3 regions of the Aquibium microcysteis genome follow, and region 2 is predicted to be linked to each of the others. Evidence: riboswitches for the same ligand, from Rfam matches in the RefSeq annotation. Region 2 holds a riboswitch; each other region holds the start of a gene.
What was found. A riboswitch is a leader RNA that binds a small molecule or an ion and turns the genes downstream of it on or off. The one in region 2 is predicted to bind cobalamin.
Positions count from the first base shown of each region.

Region 1: it holds a riboswitch for cobalamin, as region 2 does, so the genes downstream of both, IAI54_RS03350 (aromatic ring-hydroxylating oxygenase subunit alpha) here and IAI54_RS14005 (TonB-dependent receptor plug domain-containing protein) in region 2, are expected to answer to the same signal.
Region 3: it holds a riboswitch for cobalamin, as region 2 does, so the genes downstream of both, IAI54_RS08785 (ribonucleoside-diphosphate reductase subunit alpha) here and IAI54_RS14005 (TonB-dependent receptor plug domain-containing protein) in region 2, are expected to answer to the same signal.

Region 1 covers NZ_CP061080.1:730,086-732,340, forward strand. Annotated here, with positions in the region: gene IAI54_RS03345 (DUF294 nucleotidyltransferase-like domain-containing protein) at 1-537, opposite strand, end outside; cobalamin riboswitch at 718-935, shown strand; gene IAI54_RS03350 (aromatic ring-hydroxylating oxygenase subunit alpha) at 1,052-2,255, shown strand, end outside.
Region 2 covers NZ_CP061080.1:3,034,465-3,036,719, forward strand. Annotated here, with positions in the region: gene IAI54_RS13995 (ABC transporter substrate-binding protein) at 1-144, opposite strand, end outside; gene IAI54_RS14000 (cupin domain-containing protein) at 141-821, opposite strand; cobalamin riboswitch at 982-1,197, shown strand; gene IAI54_RS14005 (TonB-dependent receptor plug domain-containing protein) at 1,332-2,255, shown strand, end outside.
Region 3 covers NZ_CP061080.1:1,919,495-1,921,749, reverse strand. Annotated here, with positions in the region: gene IAI54_RS08785 (ribonucleoside-diphosphate reductase subunit alpha) at 1-1,262, opposite strand, end outside; cobalamin riboswitch at 1,369-1,566, opposite strand; gene IAI54_RS08780 (MarR family winged helix-turn-helix transcriptional regulator) at 1,633-2,085, opposite strand; gene IAI54_RS08775 (alpha/beta fold hydrolase) at 2,133-2,255, shown strand, end outside.

The sequences.
Region 1 (2,255 bases), 2.3 Mb from region 2:
CCGCGGCAGCAGCGCCACGAAGACGTCCGCGGCGGCTCTCGCGTCCCCGGGTGCCTGGTGGCGTCCCTCGATGGGAATGCCGAGCCACTGCGCGATCATGTCGAGCGACTGGTCGGGCAGGTTCGCATTGGCCGCGGCCGAGAGCAGACGCACGCATAGCGTCCGCGGCCTGCTCCAGCGGATGCCGGCGCGCTTCGCCTCATGCTCGATGACGGCGAGGTCGAAGCCGATGGAAAAGCCGATCAGCACGCGGTGGCTGGCAAAGGCGTCGAAGCGGGCGAGCGCCTCCGCGAAGGCCGGCGCGCCGGCGACGTCCGCGTCGCCGATCCGGTGGATGGCGGACGAGGCGGGCGGGATCGGCATCTTCGGATCGACCAGCGTCTCGAAGGTCTCGCCGGTACGCACCCGGCCGCCCGAGATCGCGACCGCGCCGATCTGCACGATCCGCGCGGTGGTGGTGTCGAGGCCGGTCGTCTCGGTGTCGGCGCAGACCGCGTCGAGCGCGATCAGCGGCGTCGCCCCGCTCAGGATCCTCATGCGGCGTCCTCCCCCGGAAATCGCGTCAGACATAGCATGCGGGGTCGGACCGGCGCTTGATCCTGATCAGGCCCGCGCCGGTCGGGGGCCGGTGGACGGGCGAGTGGTCCGCCCTGGGGACTGTCGCCTTCCAATGCGGCCCATGTCGCATTCGTGCGATCCTGCCCGATTGCGACATGGTGTTGTGGGCGCGTTCAAGGTGCCTTCCGGCGGCGACGCCCGGAGGGATAATTGGGAAGCCGGAACCCCGGAAGGGGGAAGCCGGCGCTGCCCCCGCAACGGTGGCGGAGCGAGAAACCCGACGGGAGACCACTGGGCCTGAAGGCCCGGGAAGGTGTCGGGGAGGCCTGACCGGCCAGCTCCGGAGCCCGGAAACCAGCCTCGGACCTGTTGAAAACCGACTGATCGCGGTGGGCGGTCAAGAGGCGGAGCGGTTCGGGCAGCCCTGGCGGCGCACGCGCCGCTGTTCCTCCATCACCACCAGTTCAGTCCTTGTGCGGAAGCGAGGACGGACATGGACACGCGCAACGACATGCTGAGGCTCCTGAAGAGCCGGCGGCCGGGCTTCAGCCTGGAACAGCCCTTCTACACCGACCCGGACTACCACAGGCTCGACCTCGAACTCATCTGGTACCGCGACTGGCTGTTCGTCGGCCATGACTGCGAGGTGGCGAAGCCGGGCGCCTATTTCACGGTGCAGGTGGGCGACTATCCGGTGGTGATCGTCCGCGGCCGCGACGGCCAGATCCGCGCCTTCCACAATTCCTGCCGGCATCGCGGCAGCCGGGTCTGCACGACGCAGAAGGGCACGTCGGCGCGGCTGGTGTGCCCCTATCACCAGTGGACCTACGACCTCGACGGATCGCTCGTCTTCGCCAGGCAGATGGCGGAGGACTTCCGCAAGGAGGAGTTCGGCCTGAAGCCGGTCGCCTGCGAGAGCGTCGGCGGCTACGTCTTCATCTGCCTGGCGAACGAACCGGCGGACTTCGCTCCGTTCCGCGCCCTGATGGAGCCCTATTTCCGGCCGCACCGGCTGACCGAGGCCAAGGTGGCCTTCGAGAGCACCATCGTCGAGAAGGGCAACTGGAAGCTCGTCTGGGAGAACAACCGCGAGTGCTACCATTGCGCGGGCAATCATCCCGAACTCTGCAAGACCTTCCCGGAAGCGCCGACGGTGACCGGCGTCAACGGCGCCGAGAGCGACCCGGACATGCTGGCGCACTGGGCCAGATGCGAGGCGGCCGGCCTGCCGTCGCGCTTCCGCATCGACGAGCGCGGCCAGTACCGCGCCACCCGCGCGCCGCTGCTGCGCGACGCCGTCAGCTACACCATGAGCGGCCGGCGCGCGGTGAAGCGAAATCTCTCCGACGACGTCGCCGCCGACCGGATCGGCACGCTGCTCCTCTACCACTACCCGACGACCTGGAACCATGTGCTGGGCGACCATGCCGTGACCTTCCGCGTGCTGCCGATCAGCGCCAACGAGACGGCGGTGACGACCAAGTGGCTGGTCCACAAGGACGCGGTGGAGGGGGTCGACTACGACCTCGCCGAACTCACCCACGTCTGGACCGAAACCAACGACCAGGACCGCCGCATCGTCGAGGAGAACGCCTTCGGCATCCGCTCGCCCGCCTACGAGCCGGGACCCTATTCGGAACTGCACGAGGGCGGCGTGATCCAGTTCGTCGACTGGTATGCCGGCTTCATGGCGCCGC
Region 2 (2,255 bases):
CGCCTTGCCCGGATCGAGTTCGCCGACGGCGACCTCGTCGAGGCGCAGCACGGTCTGCGCGGATGCCTGCGCGACGGCGAGCGGCGTGAGGACGGTGGCGGCGAGAAGCGCGGCCGCGAACGGCCTGGCGATCGATTTCATCATGATTCCCCTTTGTTGATCCTGGATTTGGATGGTTTGCGGCCGCGCGCGGCCGCCCGCTGGACGACCGGGTGCGGTTCCTCCGTGGCCGGGTCGTCGCCGAACACGTCCATCGTGCAGGTGTGCAGGATGGTGGCCGGCGAGCCGGTGTGGTTCCACGACGAGTGGACGCGGTTGGACTGGAAGTGCAGCGAATCGCCGGCTTCGAGGATGTTCGTCTCCCCCTCGAGCTCGACGGTGATGGCCCCCGACAGCACGTAGAAGATCTCCTCGCCCTCGTGCGCGATCGGTTCGGAGCGGTAGCCGGGCGGCTCGTGGATGATCAGGCTGCGCAGCACGTTGCCCGGAAACGAGGTGGACAGCCGTTCGTAGACCAGCGAGTTGCCGCCGACGGCATAATGCGGGCGCTGGCTGCTCCGGGTCATCGAAGCCGTGACCTTGGGCTGCGACAGGAACTCCGAGACGTGCAGCCCGAGGACCCGCGACACCGATACCAGCGACGACAGCGACGGCGTGGTGATGCCGCGCTCGATCTGCGAGATGAAGCCGACCGACAGGCCCGCCTTGTCCGCGACCTCCTTCAGGGTCAGCCCGAGCGCCTGGCGTCGCGTCCGCAGGCGATCGCCCAGCGGCGCCGCCTCGGCACCCGCAAAGCCCTCGTGATCAACCCGGTCGGCCACGCTTTCCCCCGTTTTAGTATTTCTAAAACGTGACTCGCCGCCTGGAACGAGTCAAGCGGATTGTTTTAGTACGGCTAAACACGCTGCGGTCGTCCGGCGCCGGTCGCTCGACCGTGAATCGCGCTTGCCCGGACCGTTGACCCGGCGCTTCACGGACTGTTAATATGTCGGCGTCCGAGGTTCCCGTGCCAATGCAGGCCGGGAGGAGATAGGGAATACGGGACGGTGCCGCAGGCATCGCGACCGTAGCTGCCCCCGCAACTGTAAGCGGCGAGGCCTGTCCATCGATGCCACTGAGGCGCGTTCGTCGCTTCGGGAAGGCAGGGCAGGCCGCTGAACCGCAAGCCAGGAGACCTGCCTCGGGCCGTCACGTTTCCGGATGCGGGGAGCTTCCGGCGCTGTCTCGCACAGTGGTGGCTTTCGTCATCGCTGGGGGACCCCGACACCGATCCCACCGGCACCATTGCAACCATGACCGCGTCCGAGGGGGCGCGGCCCCGGGGGACCGTCATGAATCACACGAAAGCGCTGTCGCTTTCCGCCGCCGTATCCGTTCTTTCGCTGATCGTCGCAGCACCTGCCTTCGCTCAGGAACTCGACATCGGCGAAATCGTCATCACGCCCAACCGCACGCCCATCGACAAGGCCAAGACCGGCTCGAAGGTGGAGACCGTGAGCAAGGACGAGATCGAGGCGCAGGCGCGGCCTCTCATCGTCGACTACCTGAACCAGCTGCCGGGCATCCACATTACCTCTCCCGGCGGTCAGGGAACCGAGGCGAGCCTCTCCGTGCGCGGCCTGCCCCGCCGCTACGTCAAGACGCTCTACAACGGCATCGACATCTCCGACCCGACGAGCACCCAGGTCCAGACGTCCTACCAGTATCTGCTCGCCGACAGCGTGGGCAGCATCGAGGTCCTGAAGGGCTCGCAGAGCACGCTCTACGGTTCCGACGCGATCGCGGGCGTCATCTCGGTCTCGACCCTCGGCGGGATCGAGCCCGGCGTGAAGCATCTGGTCGGCGTCGAGGCGGGCTCGAACGGCACGGTGCGCGGCGCCTACGGGCTGCGCGCCGCCAACGACAAGGCGAGCCTGTCGTTCAACGCGGCCGGCTATCATACCGACGGCATCTCGTCCGCAGCGCTCGGGACCGAAAACGACGCCTTCGACCTCGGCAATCTCGACATCAACGGCGAGTACCGGTTCAACGAGAACTTCTCCGTCTTCGCCAGCGCGCTCTACATCAAGGGTCGGTCCAACTACGACAACGATCGCTACGTCATCCCCCGCACCGGCGAGATCGTCGAGCCTTCCGACAATCTCCAGAACCGCAACGCCACCGAACAGGCGGCCGCCCGCTTCGGCTTCAATCTCGACCTGCTCGACGGACGACTGAAGAACACAGCTTCCGTGCAGGTCTTCCAGCTCGACCGC
Region 3 (2,255 bases), 1.1 Mb from region 2:
CTCTCGCCGTTGGTGCCCCGGATGTGGGCGCCGAGGCCGCGCACCGGCGTCCAGTCGTTGCCGAGGCCGCCGGAGAACTTCGCCAGCAGCGCATTGTCCTTCACTGCCTTGAAGATGCCGTCGAGATCGTCGGCCACCGTCGTCAGGAAGCAGGACGAGAGCTGCGGGCGCAGCGTGCCCGAGTTGAACAGGGTCGGCGTCGAGGTCATGAAGTCGAAGGAGGAGATCAGGTCGTAGAACTCGATCGCCCGGGCCTCGCGGTCGATCTCGCGCAGCGAAAGCCCCATCGCCACGCGCATGAAGAAGGCCTGCGGCAGTTCGAAGCGATGGCCGCGGACATGCAGGACGTAGCGGTCGTAGAGCGTCTGGAAGCCGAGATAGTCGAACTTCAGGTCGCGCTCCGGCTTCAGCGCGGCGGCGATGCGGGCGAGGTCGAAGCGGGCAAGCTCCGGATCCAGCCGCTCGTTGGCGATGCCGGCCTTCACATAGGCGCGGAAATAGTCGCCGTAGCGTTCCGCCATCTCGGCCTGCGTGGCCTGCTCGGGCCGGCCGGCGACGAAGCTCAGCGCCTCGCGGCGCAGCTTGTCGAGCAGCAGCCGGGCGCTGACCTTGGAATAGTTCGGTTCGGTCTCGACGAGGGTCCGCGCGGCGAGGATCGGCGCCTGCGCCAGTTCGTCGAGCGAGATGCCGTCATAGAGGTTGCGGCGGGTCTCGACGAGGATCGCATCGGCCGCGACGCCTTCGAGACCGGCGCAGGCCTCGCCGATGACGGTCGCCAGGCGGGTTTCGTCCAGGGGCGCCCGCGTGCCGTCGGCCGTGGTCACGTGCAGCAGCGGGGCAGGGGCAGACTTCGCCGCCGAGGCGTCCGCGAGCCTGGCGCGTTCGCGCGCGCGCTCCTCGCGGTAGAGGACGTAGGCACGGGCGACCTTGTGGTGCTCGCCGCGCATCAGCGCCAGTTCCACCTGGTCCTGCACGTCCTCGATGTGGAAGACCCGTCCGGCATCGGCGCGGCGGGCGAGACCGGCGACGATCTGGGCCGTCAGGCCGGCGACGATGTCGTGGATGCGGCGCGAGGCGGCGGCGGACTGGCCTTCCACGGCCAGAAACGCCTTCGTCAGCGCTACCGCGATCTTCGAGGCATCGAACGGCGTGACCGAGCCGTTGCGCCGGATGAGGCGATAGCCCGGCTCGTGCGCCCGGGCTTCGGTGGCGGGAATCGGCGCGTGGGTCGCATAGGCTTGTCGTTCGGCAGTCGCAGTCATCATCATCCCCGATGGAGTTGGGGACGGAGAGCAGGCGGACGCATGCACGACGCCGATCGGCACGGGCCGACCGGAGCAAGCGAACCACCGGGACACCCCGCCCGTGGACGTTCATGATGTCGCGGCAGGTCTCCTGGCTCACAGGTCGCCGCTGCCGTCGGCCTTCCCAGCACACGATGGCGCCAGTGGCACTGCTTGACGGCAGCTCTCTGCTTACAGTTGCGGGGGCAGCGCCGGCTTTGAACCGGCTTCCCTCTTAGCCCTCGATCTTGCGATTCGAGAGACCGTGACCACCAAGTCTTGTGTCCTGGAGGGGGTGACTGTCAATCGCTTGCGTGCGTGCATCTGTGGATTGCACCCGGACGCGCCGTCAGTCCTCGGCGAGGATGGTCTCGATCCGGCGCATCTGCTCGCCGAGCATGTCGCAGTCGCGCGGCGAGGACTGCGCCATCACCTTGTCGATCAGTGCCGTGTAGACAGCGAGCGCCTCCATCAGCAGCGCCTCGCCCTCAGGCGTCAGCGTCAGCCGCATGACGCGCTTGTCGCTCGCGTCGTTCTCGCGCCGCAGCAGGCCCTGCTTCTCCAGCTGCGGCAGCAGCATGGTGATGTTCGACCGTCCGACCAGCAGCTTTCGCGCCAGATCGTGCTGCGACATGCCGGGGTGGCGGTAGAGATTCATCAGCATGTCGAGCTGCGCCAGCTTCAGGTCGAAGGGCGCCAGCGCCTTGGTCAGCGCGCGCACGACCGCCTTCTCGGCCCGCACCACGGCGATCCAGTTGCGAAAGCGCGGGTTGTCCCACGGCAGGTCTTGTTTTTTGTTCATGCTTGAACTAATAATGTTCACGGTTGAACGAATTTCGGATTCCCACCATGGCATCATTTCCCGCAAGTGTCATCCGCTCGACGTTCCGGCTGGCCGACCATCTGGCGCCCGTGCTCGCCGGCCGCGCCGCCTTCGAGCTGTTCTGCCGCACGCCCAACCCGGCAAAGCTT